DNA from 2 places in the Candidatus Thiodiazotropha sp. LNASS1 genome. Region 2 is predicted to be linked to the other one. Evidence: predicted binding sites of a transcription regulator. Region 2 holds the regulator's gene; the other holds the start of a gene.
What was found. Region 2 encodes FliA, which starts transcription of late flagellar genes. Its sites were predicted from a motif close to GCTAAAGTTNNNNNNNNNNCNGCCGATA; they were not measured.

Region 1 (6,515 bases), 2.7 Mb from region 2:
CATTCGTCGTCTCGAAGCCATCAAATAGCGATATATTCGGGATGCCACATGCGTCTACGCAATGAACAACTGGAAAACCATCTGCAGCAACAGCTTGCCCCTGTCTATCTGTTGAGCGGTGACGAACCCTTACAGATGCAAGAGGCGGGGGATGCGATAAGGCATGCAGCGCATCGGCAGGGATACAGCGAACGTGAAGTCCTGGATCAGGTGGGTGGATTTGACTGGTCGAGTTTGAATACTGCCGCCGAAAGCCTTTCGCTGTTTGGTGAGAAACGACTACTGGAGCTACGCCTCAACAGTGGAAAACTGGGTGCAGAAGGGGGGAAATCCCTCGGCGCCTACTGCCAGCGTCCGGCAATCAATACCATCTTGCTGATAACACTTCCCAAATTGGAACGGATGCAGACAAACAGCAAGTGGTATCAGTCGGTTGAGCGGACAGGTGTGGTGGTACAGATCTGGCCGGTTGAAGGGAAGCGGCTGGTCCCCTGGATCGAGCAGCGCTTGCGACGCGCGGGACTGATACCGGAAACAGGAGTGGTGGAGATGCTTGCAGATCGGGTAGAGGGTAATCTGCTTGCAGCCAGCCAGGAGATAGAGAAACTGTTGCTGTTGTATGGTCAGGGTGTGGTTACACCGGAAAAGCTCATCGAGGCCGTGGCTGATAGTGCCCGGTTCGATATCTTTAGCCTCGTCGATACCCTGCTTGAGGGCGATATCGCCAAGGGGAGCCGTATTTTGCAGGGCCTAAAGGGTGAGGGTGTTGCGGCACCGGTGGTGCTTTGGGCATTAAGCCGGGAGATTCGCCTGCTCGCCGAAATGAGCTTTGAGATAAGGCTGGGCGAGGGCGTGGACCAGGTAATGGCTAAACATCGCGTCTGGGACAGGCGTAAGCCGATCCTGCGCAGGGCATTGCAACGGCAGGTGGATCATTGGCAGCGTCTGTTATCGGATTGCGCACTTGCGGACAAGGCAATAAAGGGGCTGGATTCTGCGGATCCCTGGTTGTTGTTTCAACAGCTCGCAAGGGGTATGGCGGGCATACCTCAGATGTGACCTGTTCCTCACAGTTCCCAGGGAGATAATGGCTTTTAATGGGCATAACGCTTATTTGTGAACCAGGTCAAGCCATTAATTCTTCCCGCGTAGTCAGATCTGTCACCTAGGGCCGCTATCCTGGCGGCCTGGGATTCAAACAACATCAACAAGGAGTAGGTGATGAAAAAAATCCTAATAAATCAATTTGTTGCAATTTTAACATTAGGTGGAGTTTGTGGCGCCATAGCCGCTGAAGACGTGTTCATGAAGCTGGATCGAAATGCCGATGGTTTCATCTCCGCAGAAGAGTCGATTGTAAGTGAGGCACTCTATAAGAACTGGTCAACTGTCGATGCCAATAACGATGGCAGAATCGATACCGCCGAGTTCAGTGCCTTTGAAATCAAAAGTGAAAATAGCGGGAAATAAGGAGTAACCCCAAAAACCCATTTTTGCTGGGAATTAAAGTTGTGTTTTTGTGATTGACTTCACTTAAATTCTTCCCCCAGCGGTGTCTCATGAAATACCGGAGGGCCCTGACAGGGCTTTTTGGATCGAAAATCATTACATTCCGTTAAGGAGAACATTATGAATAAAAAAACTATCCTCCATTCTGCAGTAGCTCTGGCAGCAGCAGGTTTTCTTACCGCAGCGGTTGCTGGCGAGGATGCATTCAGCAAACTCGACGCCAATGCTGATGGTGCCATCTCTTCTGAAGAGGCGACAGCTCACGAGGCTCTCTATAAGGGCTGGGAGACCGCCGATGCGAACCAGGATGGACAAGTTGATGCGGCCGAGTTCAGTGCATTCGAGGCCAGCAGCGCTCCTGAAGGTAAATAACTTCGGTAGGGAGTAGGATCCCCTTTATGGGGTCGTAATCCCGGCAGCCAGCTTAGTCTGGTTGCCGGTCTCCGCCTTAACCAGATGGCAATTACTCAACTGTAGCTGTGGTGGTTGGGTGGAAAAAATAAAAGGTGCGGTCTTCGACAATGCACTTAACCCCAGGATCTGACGCGTCTTGCCGGGAAACACCGCGACGTCAACCTCTTTCAACAGGCATTCATCGCCGATTCGAACATTCGAGATCTTGTAGACAGGCACACTCAACTCATCTCCATTGGCCAATACTCCCCTCAGGTTCCGTAAGTAGAGTGGACTGCCACTGGCCTGCAGCTTACTCAAAGTAGCCTCGTTGATAGTCATATAACTGGAGCCTGTATCGACCATGAACTCTGTCTCTGGCATGTCGCCGATCTTACCCGCTATGTAGTAGGTGCTGGCACCCTTGGAGAACATGGGTACATCAAAGATGAACTGCTCCGCCCACAGCTGACCGCTATAACTGAGTATCAACAGGGTGCTTAGAAGTGTTTTGATCATGGTCGTAGGCTTTGCTCGATATATATCTTTACTCACTACATAGATCGGTTGGATTCTGTTGAACTTAAGTAATTTGGTGATCAATAGAGGCAATAATTCAATCCCGTGGTGGCAATCAGTTTCTTTTAGCCTCTACCATGGATACCACAGTGAGATAATTACTGAGAATTATCAATGAGATGTAAAAGGTCTGTTGGGATGTTAAAGGGCCTGCAGAATATTTCCATAAACAGAATATGGTTTTGGAGATGCACGCATTTGAGAACCTGTTGCACTGCGGTTTAGGGTGAGGATCGGATCAAGTATGGCGTTATTTTGTTCGAGATTTGTTAAAGTTAGCAGTTTAATCGATCCAGCTGCCGAAACCTTGGCGGCAGTAATTAACGAGACAACCATACGATCATGTCAAAACAGATTTCCGATGTTGCCAGCTACATGACAGCGCTCGGCGGGGATGCCCGCCAGGCCTCAAGGGTGCTTGCCAGCGCAACCACTGCGCAAAAGAACAGGGCTCTCGAGGCCATTGCCGATGAACTGGGTTTGTCCAGACAGAGGTTGATGGCAGAAAACAGCAAGGATCTGGAGGCGGGTGCGGAGAAAGGACTGGACGCAGCCTTGCTGGATCGCCTCGAACTGACGCCTGGGCGTATCGACAGCATGATCGAGGGATTGCGTCAGATTGCCGCTCTTTCCGATCCCATCGGCGAGATCTTTGACATGAAGTATCTCCCGAGCGGGATCCAGGTGGGTCGTATGCGGGTGCCTTTGGGGGTCGTCGGCATCATTTACGAATCACGTCCCAATGTCACAGCCGATGCTGCGGCACTCTGTATGAAATCCGGCAATGCCGCCGTATTGCGGGGTGGCAGCGAGGCCTACTATTCCAACCAGGCAATTGCGGCTTCGATTCATAGCGGTTTACGAAAAGCGGGCCTGCCTCAGGAAGCGGTACAGGTGGTGGCCACCACCGACCGCTCTGCCGTGGGCCGGATGATCACCATGCCTGAATCGATCGATGTCATTATTCCGCGCGGAGGCAAAGGCCTGATCGAACGTATCAGCCAGGAAGCCAGAGTGCCGGTTATCAAGCATCTGGACGGGATCTGCCATGTCTATATCGATGACCAGGCCGATCTTGACAAGGCATTTGCAGTGGCTATGAACGCCAAAACTCAACGTTATGGCACCTGTAACACAATGGAGACCCTGCTGGTGGCGGATGGGGTGGCTGAACAGACCCTCTCAATGATTGGCGGTGCGCTGATCGAAAAGGGGGTTGAGCTGCGGGGGTGTGAACGCACGCGGGAGATCGTTGCCGACTGTCAGCCAGCGACCGAGGCTGATTGGGATACAGAGTATCTGGCGCCGATACTCTCCATCAAGGTTGTCGCAGGGCTGGAACAGGCCATTGCTCATATCAATCACCACAGTTCTCAGCATACTGATGCCATTGTGACCGAGAATTACACACGTGCCCGCCGTTTTCTCACCGAAGTGGATTCTAGCTCGGTGATGGTTAACGCCTCGACCCGTTTCGCAGATGGATTCGAATATGGCTTAGGTGCTGAAATCGGTATCTCGACAGACAAGTTCCACGCCCGGGGCCCGGTCGGCCTGGAGGGATTGACCTCGGTAAAGTTCATCGTGCTTGGTGATGGTCACATCCGTAGCTGATTAGACGCGAGAAGATGATCGGCATTTTCGGTGGCACCTTCGATCCAGTTCACTTCGGCCATCTGCGCACTGCGCTGGATGTGATGCAGGCTGTCGGGCTGGATGAGGTCCGATTCATCCCCCTGCATGGTGCGGTACACCGCGCTCAGCCCAAGACTCCCGCAGATCTGAGACTCGAAATGGTGCGGCTCGCAATCCGGCAGCAACAGGGTTTTGTTGTCGACGACAGGGAGATACGGCGTGCTGGGGATTCCTATACGGTGGATACACTCGCCAGTTTGCGAAAAGAACAACCTGACAGGTCGTTATGCCTGTTGTTGGGCAGGGATGCATTTGACGGTTTTCTCGACTGGCATCGACCGGATCAGATTTTACGCCTTGCCCATCTTATTGTGATGAAGCGACCGGGGGAGGAACGCCCCAAGGAATCAAAGGTTGAAACGCTGCTTGGTGCCCATCTGGTCTCCAAGCCTGCGCAACTCAGGGCTCGGGACTGTGGCGCGATCCTGCACCAGCCGGTTACCCAGCTTGATATTTCAGCAAGCAAGATCCGTAGCTTGGTTGCCGAGGGGCGGACTCCACGCTTTCTGCTACCGGAGGCGGTGCTGCAACTCATTGAAAACAACCATCTCTATCTGACGGATCAAGCAAAAGAGCCACAATAGGTTATGCTTGACCTTAAGATTGGGTAAAATCGCACCCCACCGGTGATCCGGTCACTTTATTAGGCAACAGACACAGGACTCAATGCAAATAGAAGAACTCAGAGACGTCGTTCTGCAGGCGCTGGACGACATGAAAGCTAAGGATGTGGTGGTACTGGATGTACGAGGAAAGACCAGCATAACAGATATCATGGTTGTCGCCAGCGGCACCTCTGACAGGCATGTGAAATCGATTGCACAGACAGTGGCCTTCAAAGCGAAACAAGCCGGTGAAGCCCCGCTCGGTACCGAGGGGATGGAAGATGGTGAATGGGCCCTGGTGGACCTTAACGGTGTCGTGGTACATGTGATGCAGCCAAAGGTGCGGGATTTCTACCATCTGGAAAGACTCTGGTCCCTGGATGAGCCGGACAACCCTGCGCAGAAACTTAAATCTATTTGACACCTTGCATGGATCGGTTCGACCGGATTTTCGAGCTCAACCGTATTCTGCAGACAGCCCGCTATCCGGTTTCGAGACATCGATTGGAACAGGAGCTGGAGTGTTCCCGGGCCACGGTGAAGCGCCTCATCGAAGAGATGCGCCTCTACCTCAATGCGCCGATCGTCTATGATCGAAGACTCAACGGCTATCGATACGATCCGAATGAAGGGGAGATGTATGAGCTGCCGGGACTCTGGTTCAATGCCTCAGAACTGCATGCATTACTCACCGTTCAGCAGTTACTTGAAGGCGTGCAGCCTGGTCTCCTGGAGAGCCACCTGCAACCGTTGCGGCGAAAGATCGACACATTGCTGGAGCGGCAGCAGGGGCAGGGTGGTGAGTCGCTCTCAAACAGGATTCGACTGATACGGGCCGCCGCCCGGCCCTCCAGTCCGTTCTTCACCCTCATTGCAGGAAGTCTGGCAGCCAGGCGCCGGATCTATCTTGTCTATTACAACCGATCAGGTGATACGGTCAGCGAGCGCGAGGTGTCACCACAACGCCTCACCCACTATCGCGACAACTGGTATCTGGATACTTGGTGTCATTTGCGTGAGGGAATACGTACCTTTGCCATGGATTCGATTCGGCAAGCAAGGCAGCTGGATTATGTTGCGAAAGAGGTGGAGGAAGAACAGCTGGAACACCACTTTGCCGATACCTACGGCATATTCTCGGGGCAAGCCAATAATCTGGCGGTCGTGCGCTTCACTCCCCATGCAGCCAAGTGGGTGGCTTCTGAAGAGTGGCACCCCAAACAACAGTATCGCTGGCTGGAAGATGGGCGATACGAGTTGACATTACCCTATGGCAACCCTGAGGAACTACTGATGGATCTATTGAAATATGGTCCTGATGTGGAAATTGTTTCACCGCCTGATCTGCGTCAAGCAATTCGGCAGCGCCTGCTTGACGCAGTGGATAACTATAAAAAGTGATTGTCAGCGTGTTCACGCTTACCTAACACTTGTTTTTAAGCTCCTTGAAACGCCGAATCGCTTTTTTGCGCTGAGTGTGGATGATCTTGACCTCGGTTGAAAGGCGCTTGCGTTTTGTTCGGTCCTTTTCGTTAGCCAGTTTCTCTTTGACTACGCGTTCCTGCTTTTTTAGTTTCTTTAGGAGTTCTGAGATGCGGTCACATTTGGCCCGGTCCTTCTTTTTGCCTGCATCGAGCAGGTCCATCAATTTTTTTACAATTTTCTCTGGTGGGGGCATGGTGGCTACCTCTTCGTTATCTATCTGTCTTGTGCTTTTTCTTCGGCCTCGACCTC
Region 2 (9,853 bases):
ATTGTCGTCTTTGCCGGCTGGGGCGGGTTCCTGGATGGCATCCAGCAGTGTTTCGAAATCGTTATCACTGATCTCATTGGACGAGGATTGCTCTTTCACCGCAGGTGGTTCGGGTTGCGTCGACACCTCTGTATCGGTTACAGGTGCTTGCTCGTCCTGAGTGACTGTTTCAACTGACTCCGCAACCTCTTCCTCCTCAACCTCTTCCTTTTCGCCTTCCGGCACGGCATAACGGTTGAGTCGCTCGATCAGATCCCGGTCCGCGTGTTCCGGCATGACGCCTTCGCGCACCTGCTCGAACATGGCATTGACAATATCAAGCACTTCGAGCACGGAGTCCATTAAATCCGGACCCACACTGCGTTGCCCCTGGCGCAGTATATTGAAGACATCCTCAGCCCGGTGGCAAACCTCCACCAAGGGATCTATTGATAGAAACCCGGCACCACCCTTAATGGTGTGAAAGCCTCTAAAAACGGCATTCAGCAGATCGAAATCATCAGGTTGCTGCTCTAGATCCACTAACTGCTCACTAAGCAGCTCAAGTATCTCTCCAGCCTCGACCAGAAAATCCTGAAGGATTTCGTCGTTGACATCGATGCTCATCTAATGCTCCCGGTAGATCACCGAACTTTACCGAATGTTGTTGAAATCTATATCGGTCCTTACCTGTATAACTAAAATCCCAGGCTGGAGAGCAGATCGTCCACATCGTCCTGACTTGTCACTTGGTCTCCCTGATCCAGCCCTGGAATAGCCGGTCCTGCAAGCTCTTCTTTAACATCTTTTTTCTGATCAGGATCGTCCAGCTTGCTACCGGTAATACGCACCAGCATGACAAGTTTCTCTTCAACATCATGGACCAGGGTGATGACCTTGCGAATGATTTGACCAGTGAGATCCTGAAAATCCTGAGCCAACAGCACTTCCGAAAGGTTCTTATGCAGCTCACCGGCATCCGTCCCGGTGGTTTGTAAAAAACTCGAAAGTGCGCCACTAAGCTCTTTGAAATCATCTTTATTGAGCAGTCGGGAACGCAGTTTGTCCCACTGCTCTGCGAGTTCTGCAGACTGTTGTTCGATCTTCTCAATCAGCGGGATACTCTGTTCAACCGCTGTCAAGGTGCGATTTGCGGATTGCTCGGTCATGGTAATGACATAGGTGAGCCGCTCCTTGGCATCGGGTATCTCCACATTCGTCATGTCAGAGATACGGGCATCGAGCAGGAAGCCGTTTATGGCATCATGCAGTTCACGTGTGAGACGACCCACCTCTTGAAACAGGTCATCATTTTTCTCTGCCGGCGTCAGACTTGAAATCAAACGCTCGGATTCCGCATCATCACCGGCTTCCAGGCTGATAACGAGGGACTTTGCAATCTCTAATCGTTGTTGGTTATCTGGTTGTCCCATTTTCTACTCCCGGCCCAGTCTCAACTTAACCCACGCGTTCGAAGATCTTATTGATCTTCTCTTCCAAGGTCGTGGCGGTGAATGGTTTGACGACATAGCCATTCACACCTGCCTGCGCCGCTTCTATGATCTGCTCTCGTTTCGACTCCGCCGTCACCATCAATACCGGCAATGCGGCCAACTTGTCATCGGCCCTTACGGCTTTCAGCAGATCGATACCGGTCATCCCCGGCATATTCCAGTCTGAAACGAGAAAATCGAAATTCCCGCTCTGTAACATAGGTAGCGCGGTAAGACCATCATCCGCTTCCTGGGTGTTGTTAAACCCAAGATCGCGCAATAGATTCTTGATAATTCGCCGCATGGTGGAAAAATCGTCCACAATGAGGATCTTCATATTCTTGTCCAATGCTACCTCCATCCTGTTACCGCTGATAACCAATCAGCAGATCACAGGCCAACCATTACTCTTCGTCATGTACCAATGAGAGCCAATCTGTCAAACGCGACCGCAAACGCAGCGTGGCCTGACTGTGTATTTGGCAAACCCTGGACTCACTGACACCCAGTACATGCCCTATCTCACGAAGATTCATCTCATCATCGTAATACATGGCAATAACCAGCCGTTCGCGATCAGGCAAACCGGCAATTGCTTCCGCCAATGCCTTCTTGAAGGCATCTTTCTGTAAACCGTCAAACGGAGTATCTGCTGGCCCTTCCCGTGCAACAGGAAAGCCATCACTCACTGCAGTCAACTCATCCAGACTGAATATGCGGCATCCTGTCGAATCCCGCAGAATCTGGTGATAGTCCTCCAGGCTCATGCCCAAGGCCTCGGCCACTTCCACATCACGTGCGTCTCGGCCTTCATTGTTCTCGATTTCCCTCATCGCCTCTGCAACCATGCGTGCCTTGCGATGAACAGAACGTGGCGTCCAGTCACTGCGCCGGATCTCGTCCAGCATTGCGCCGCGAATGCGGATACCCGCATAGGTCTCAAAACTGGCGCCCTGCGTGGGATCATAGTTTCTACTCGCCTCGAGCAGACCCAGCATCCCCGCCTGAATCAGATCATCCGCCTGAACATTCGGTGGCAGCCGATTCATCAAGTGATAGGCAATCCTTTTCACCAGTCCGGCATGTTGATCCACCAGATCATCAAAGTTCTGTTGTTGCTGCATGGCGGTGTATGTCGCTAAACCGCTCACCGTCATATCTCCCCGTATTGGCTAGAAAATTGGATCAATCGCTCGACGAAAAACTGCAAATCACCGCTGACACCCGAGGGTACAGGCCAGTTATCGGCCTTTTTGGCCAAATTCTTGAATGCCTGTGATACTCGTGAGCGCGGATAGGCCTCGACTACGGGTTTTTGACTTCTTACAGCCTTCCGCAGTTGTTCGTCATATGGGATGCTGCCCATATAGTTCAGCATAACGTCCAGGTATTGATCGGTTACCCGGCACATTTTATTGTAAAGGTCCCGCCCCTCCTGCACGCTCTTCACCATATTCGCCAGGATACGGAAACGACTGATTCCGTGTTCCCGGTTCAGTAACTTGATAATCGCATAAGCGTCCGTGATGGATGCAGGCTCATCACATACCACAACAATCTGTTCCTGTGCCGCACGACTGAAACTGATCACCAGATCGGAAATACCGGCAGCCGTGTCGATCAACAAAACGTCCACATCATTGGCCACTTCGCTGAAGGCATGGATCAATCCGGCATTCTCGGCGGGTGTCATTTCAGCCATATGCTGGATTCCGGAAGCGCCTGGCACGACCCTCATGCCTTTGGGCCCGGTCACCATGACATCTTCCAGAGAGCATTCACCCTGCATGACATGGGAGAGATTTCGCTCCGCATGCAAACCGAGGATCACATCCAGGTTTGCCAGTCCCAGATCGGCATCGAGCAGCATTACCCGACGGCCGAGTTCGGCGAAGGCAACGCCCAGATTGGCTGATATACTGGTTTTTCCAACCCCCCCTTTACCACCGGTGACCGCAATCACTCTCACTGGTTCCGGGTTGATCATCCTGCGTAACCCTGTCGCCTGATCTTCGATCTGTTCAGACATGTGCATAGTCATTCATTCCCCCGAAAGCCATCGCCAGATACTCCTCATCCGGACTGCTGCCCATCAGCTCGGACAGCTCCACTGCCTGTTTCATCAACCTGTCTGCATGGGCGTTTTGAATATCCTCCGGCACCCGCTGACCGTCAGTCACGAAGGCCAGCGGCAGTTTTGCATCGAGAGCGGCGGACAACACACCCCCGAGCGAGGCGGCCTCATCCATCTTGGTCAGGATGACACCAATAGGTTTTACGATATTGAACGCTTGGATTGCGTGACTCAGGGCCGAGCGTTGGGTGGTTGCGGAGAGGGTCAACAAAGATTTAACGGGATGATTACCCTTGTGCAGCAGCGCCAGGCGTTCTGTCAGCTTGAGGTCTCTCTGTCCCATACCGGCGGTATCTATCAAAACCAAACGTTTTTCCGCGAAGGCATGCAGGGCATTGTTGAGCTCTTCCGGTGAGGTGACGCTGCGAACCGGCACATCGAGGATTCGGCCATAGTTTTGTAGCTGCTCCTGAGCACCGATCCGGTAACTGTCGGCCGAAATCAGGGCAAGATGGCGATTGCCGTGACGCAGGCAGAATCTGGCAGCCAACTTGGCAATGGTGGTGGTCTTTCCGACGCCGGTTGGTCCCACCAGCGCAAGGGTGCCGCCTTCATCGAGCAGGTCCTTTTTTATAACCGGTATTTCTGCACCGAGCTGGGTCAAGGCCTGACGCCATGCCTGTTCGGGTGTTTCGGCATCTTCCACACGATATGCCAGTTCCTTACAGTGACCCGTATCCAGTCCCAATGCCATCAGTCGGCGGATTAAATCCTGTGTCTGGGGTCGACGATGCCCAAGGTCGCGCCAAGTCAACTCAGAGAGTTCGTTCTCCATCATCCGTCGCAATGCCTGCATCTCCCGACGCATCTCTCTCAATACCGGATCCTGACTCCATTCGACCCGGGGCTGCTCCTGTCTCTGACTTGATTTGGTGTCTTGATAATCCTGCTTGGGTTTTACAGATTGTTCGACATCGCTGCTGGTTGCATAGGCTGTCCTGGCCGCAGCAGACAGGGTCGTGCTGTCTTCAGACAGTGATTGGGATGCGGGTTCGATGGCGGTTGGCTGGGTAGCATTGAATGCGGATTCGTCATAATCCGCCGCAGCCACCAGTTCAATCCCGCCCTGCACGTTCTTGTTGGAGAGAATGACAGCGTCCGCACCCAGCACCTCTCGCACCTGGCGCAGAGCCTGCCGCATGTCAGAGGCAAAAAAACGTCGTATCTTCATAGTCCGCTATCCCCGGCGGTCACTCTGGGTCGAGCTTGCGCCTGTCAACCTGCTTATCCACTCTCCGGCTTTATTATTACGCTACCGGTCTCAGCCAGTACGGCGTTGAAGCCAATCGCTCCCATCAGGGGTTCAACACAATTACTGCAATTACTGTTCCAATCCCTAACACATCGGGAATGGCAAGATTTTTTACCTTTAATACAACAGGTTGGAAGGACAGCTAGATATGGACGCTGTACCGGCGGACCTCAAGCAGACGCCGGTCTCTTGACTCCCTACCTCTATCCGCCAAGGATTCGGCACTGCCTGGGTTGTGATTAAGGTTCCTTGTTCCGATACAGAAAATCGGCAGGATCTGTATACAGCATCGAAGTCACGGCTAAGTAATCCGATATGAGCGAGGCCTGCCGGAACTGTCGGGGTGTGTCCGGGCAGACGCCACATCCCGCAACGCTCAACGACATTGGACAGGAACATGCAGTCAGTATTGGACAATCAGAGGTGTTTCACCTGGCGTCAGCAATTGCCTGGGTGACTGTTTTGATTTCAGCGCTCCTGCGATACAGCTCCAGCGATATGACTTTCTGTGGTCGCAGAAATTTTAGGTCAAATTGCGCACCACACGAAGCAAGGATGAAGATCAGCGCCTCCGCCCGTTCTCTACTCACCAGTTCCAGCGTACATGACTCTCTGTTTACCAGCGATTCAGCCGCACGGTTTAGCGCCATACCCCGCAAACAGGTGCAATGGTGGAGTCTTTGACAGTAATCGAGATGTGACCAGTTATCACTACTCAGCCAAGCACACTCGTCTGACCACCCCTTTATGATTAACTTGATCATTTGATAAGTCCTTACCGAGGTCGAGCGCCGGCCACCCCTCCAAACGCCACCTCAGATCATGCTCCTGCCGTCACTATCTCATATTCGGCAGTTGGCAGCCAACTCTGACACCAGCTTAGCGCACCATCAATCACCGTTTGCCGTATTACCGATTGTCGTAACCACCTTGATCTGTCGATTGTCGGGTATTTCGTTGTAGGAAAGAATATGCATCCCCGGAGCCGCGTGCTTGGCGAAGCGAGCCATCCAGGGTCTGATCGGCGCAGCGACCAAAAGCACACCCTCCTGCCCAGTGGCCTCCATTGCGGCAGAGGTTTCGGAAAGCGCATTCTGCAATCTCTCCGCCAGCCCCGGTTCAAATCCCGCCTGCCCCTCTTCAGATGCCTGCAGGGTTCTTTGCAGCAGTTGCTCCAGGCTCGGATCCAGCACAGCCACCGGTATCTCCTCGGAACTACCAATCAATTGCTGCACGATTCCCCGCGACAGCGCAACCCGGACAGAAGCCGTCAACGCCGTTGGATCCTGAGTTCTTTGTGACTGCTCCGCCAGTGTTTCTGCGATGGTACGGAAATCACGGATGGGTACATGCTCCGTCAGCAGGTTCTGCAAAATCTTCGTCACCACGCTCAATGAAAGCGCCTTCGGAACCAGGTCTTCCACCAGTTTCGGTGCGGTCCTGCCGAGCATATCCAGGAGCTGCTGTGTCTCTTCATGGCCCATCATTTCGTTGGCATGGGACTGTAGGATTTCACTCAGATGGGTGGCAACCACGGTACTGGCATCCACCACGGTATAACCCAGGGTCTGTGCATGATCCTTCTGATCCGGATCGATCCAGACCGCATCCAGACCGAAGGTTGGGTCCTTGGTGACGGTACCCTGTAACTCTCCGAATACCTGTCCTGGATTGATCGCCAACTCACGATCAGGAAAGATATCCGCCAATGCCACAGAGACACCATTGATCGAGATTCGATAGCTGTTGGGATTGAGATCCAGATTGTCGCGAATGTGCACCGAAGGGATAAGGAAGCCAATCTCCTGCGAGAGCTTGCGCCTGACACCCTTAATGCGATTCATCAGCTGCCCGCCCTGATTGCGATCGACCAACGGGATCAGGCGATAACCCACTTCGAGTCCTATCAGATCGACCGGTTGCACATCCTCCCAGCTCAGTTCACGCTGCTCCGGTTGCTCCACCGGTTCTTCTATGACCGGTTCTTCCACCGGTTTCATCTGACGTTGCCAGATCATCCATGCGCCTGCCGCGGCAGCCGCAGACAGTGTAAGAAACGCAAAGTTGGGCATTCCCGGAATGATACCCATCAGAAACAGCACTGATGCCGCTACCGATAACGCCTTGGGACTGCTGAATAGCTGACTGACGATCTGTCCGCCGACATCCTGGCTGCTGGCCACCCGGGTGACAATGATCGCAGCCGATGTGGAAAGTAACAGTGAGGGGATCTGAGCCACCAAACCGTCACCGATGGTCAGCAGCACATAGTTCTGCAACGCCGTGGAGAAATCAAGCCCGTGCTGGGCCATACCGATGGAGAGACCGCCTATTATATTAATGAAGAGGATCAGTATCCCGGCGATAGCATCACCACGAACAAACTTACTGGCACCATCCATAGCACCATAAAAGTCCGCTTCACGGGCGATATCCTCACGCCGTGTCCTGGCCTCATCCTGATCGATAAGGCCGGAATTGAGGTCGGCGTCGATTGCCATCTGTTTTCCGGGCATCGCGTCCAGGGTGAAACGTGCACTGACCTCAGAGACTCGGCCCGCACCCTTGGTCACAACCACAAAATTGATGATCACCAGGATCAGAAAGACCACCAGGCCGACAGCATAGTTACCACCAATGACAAAGGCGCCAAAGGCTTCAATCACTTTACCGGCGGCATCACCACCGGTATGGCCTTCCAACAGAACTACCCGGGTGGATGCCACGTTGAGGGCAAGACGCAGCAGCGTGGCAATCAGCAGCATGCTGGGGAAAACCGAGAATTCGAGGGGTCGGCGAGTGTAGACCACCACCAGCATCACCACCAGAGAGAGGGTGATGTTGAAGGTAAAGAATATATCCAATGCAATCGGTGGCAATGGAATCACGATCATCGTCAACAACATCAACAGCATGATTGGCGCACCCAGCCCGCGTGCGCCTGTTTGTCTGACATTGTCGAGGATTGCTGTGGCGTCCATTGTTACACCCTTGGTAAGTTTTGTGTTTTGAGTTTTGAGTTTTGAGTTATGGGTGTGCACAATGTGCACACATTAGTGAGCTGCCCTAAAAAGAAACAATAGTGAAGTGAACATATAGACTCAAAACTCATCACTAACGTCTCATAACTAAAAACTCAAAACTCATAACTAAAAACTCTTTAGTCATTGTGTTGATACTCTTCCGGAATCGATAGCTCATCCGGCAGCTCTGGATATTCCCCGCCCTCGGTTCGGTAGGCCCTGAGCTGGAAGACGTAGGCCAGCAGTCGAGCGACAGCGAGATAGAGTCCGGCGGGAATAAAGGCATTCAATTCAGTATGGAAATAGATGGCACGCGCGAGCATCGGTGACTCCACTACGGGTACCTTGGCCTCAGCACCTACTTCACGGATAGTCATTGCCACCAGGTCAGCGCCCTTTGCCAACAGTTTCGGTGCATGCATGGTTTGCGGATCGTATTTTAATGCGACCGCATAGTGAGTCGGGTTGGTGACGATGACATCGGCCTGTGGCACCTCCTGCATCATGCGCTTTTGCGCCATCTCGCGTTGCAGCTGCCGGATTCTGCTCTTCACCTCCGGCTTGCCTTCGGTCTCCTTCAATTCGTCGCGCAGTTCCTGGCGCGTCATTTTCAGTTGGCGCTTGTGATCCCACAGTTGGAACGGCACATCGATCGCTGCGATAAGAATCAATGTTGATGTCATGAGGATCACCGACCAGCCGATCAGGCTATTCAGTTTTTCCATTGCCTGCGAGATTTCCATACCATGTAAAGCGAGAAATTTATCCAGCGACTTCCAGAGCAACAGTATGGTGACACCACCGATAAAGATGAACTTGGCCAAAGCTTTCAGCATCTCTACCAGCCCGCGCGCGGAAAAGATGCGTTTCATACCTTTTAACGGGCTCAATTTACTCAGTTTTGGCGCCAATGCCTCGCTGCTGACGGAAAACCCGCCCAGGGCGACAGAACTGAAGATGGCTGCCACCACGACCAAGAGAAAAAAAGGTAGCAGCGTTACCATCATTTGCAGGAAACGATCACCCAATTGAATCAACATGATGTTGATATCGAAGATCTGCTCCCGGGTCAGAACAAAGCTCTCACTCATCATCTGCGACAAACCGTCGCCAATGGCATTGCTCATGACAACAAGCGTGGTCACGCCAATCATGGTTACCGCCATGCTGTTGAGTTCACGGGAACGGGGAACCTGTCCCTTCCGCTTGGCATCCAGCAGTCTTTTCGCCGAGGGTTGTTCTGTTTTTTCCTGGCCGTTTTCGTTCTCAGCCATGATTCACCCCGTCACCCGAAGGGTCAGCATCAGATGCTGAAAGGCCTCATCGAGGAGTTCATTGAAGACACTGAAGACATTCGGCAGGGTGACCCATATCAGGGCAAACCCGAGCAGCATGGTAATCGGAAAGCCGATCGAAAAGATGTTCAACTGCGGTGCCGCACGCATCACCACACCCATGCCCATATTAACCATCAGCATGGCCCCGACAATCGGTAATGCAATCAGCAGACCGCCGGTAAACAGCCGGCTGCCCCAGGCAACGACTTCAAGCAGCCCGTTTCGGGAGAGGCCATCCATCGCAACCGGCATGGTGTCAAAACTGTCGGCGATCAACTCTATCGAAAGAAGATGTCCGTTGAATATCAGGAACAGCAGAGTTGCGAGTATCAGATAGAATTGGGCCACCACCGGGACCTGCACCCCATTTGCCGGATCGACCATGGAGGCGAAGCCCAGGCCCATGCTATAGGCGATCACTTGGCCCCCGAATACCAGCGCACCGAATACCATCTGCAGGATAAATCCCATCATCACGCCAATCAGAATCTGCTGCAACAAAATGATAAAACCCGTATGACTCAGCACATCCGCCTGGGGTTGGGGTGGCAGTGTCGGTGCAATCAGCAAGGTAATCAGGATCATCATAAAGAGTCGAAACCGTGCCGGTATCTGTCGCGAACTGAACAGCGGTA

Region 1: a site for FliA is predicted at 2,464-2,491, ahead of AB8516_RS12300 (retropepsin-like aspartic protease). Genes of this name have one in related genera too.

The regions. Positions count from the first base shown of each region.
Region 1 covers NZ_OZ156465.1:2,805,691-2,812,205, reverse strand. The annotation lists gene lptE (LPS assembly lipoprotein LptE) at 1-28, shown strand, start outside; gene holA (DNA polymerase III subunit delta) at 49-1,059, shown strand; gene AB8516_RS12310 (hypothetical protein) at 1,222-1,470, shown strand; gene AB8516_RS12305 (hypothetical protein) at 1,630-1,881, shown strand; gene AB8516_RS12300 (retropepsin-like aspartic protease) at 1,906-2,421, opposite strand; gene AB8516_RS12295 (glutamate-5-semialdehyde dehydrogenase) at 2,824-4,095, shown strand; gene nadD (nicotinate-nucleotide adenylyltransferase) at 4,110-4,760, shown strand; gene rsfS (ribosome silencing factor) at 4,843-5,202, shown strand; gene AB8516_RS12280 (helix-turn-helix transcriptional regulator) at 5,211-6,182, shown strand; gene AB8516_RS12275 (hypothetical protein) at 6,205-6,459, opposite strand; gene AB8516_RS12270 (Na/Pi cotransporter family protein) at 6,480-6,515, opposite strand, start outside.
Region 2 covers NZ_OZ156465.1:56,895-66,747, reverse strand. The annotation lists gene AB8516_RS00330 (chemotaxis protein CheA) at 1-606, opposite strand, end outside; gene AB8516_RS00325 (protein phosphatase CheZ) at 678-1,412, opposite strand; gene cheY (chemotaxis response regulator CheY) at 1,438-1,821, opposite strand; gene AB8516_RS00315 (RNA polymerase sigma factor FliA) at 1,877-2,623, opposite strand; gene AB8516_RS00310 (MinD/ParA family protein) at 2,626-3,459, opposite strand; gene flhF (flagellar biosynthesis protein FlhF) at 3,494-4,777, opposite strand; gene AB8516_RS00300 (hypothetical protein) at 5,287-5,622, opposite strand; gene flhA (flagellar biosynthesis protein FlhA) at 5,749-7,839, opposite strand; gene flhB (flagellar biosynthesis protein FlhB) at 8,019-9,155, opposite strand; gene fliR (flagellar biosynthetic protein FliR) at 9,159-9,853, opposite strand, start outside.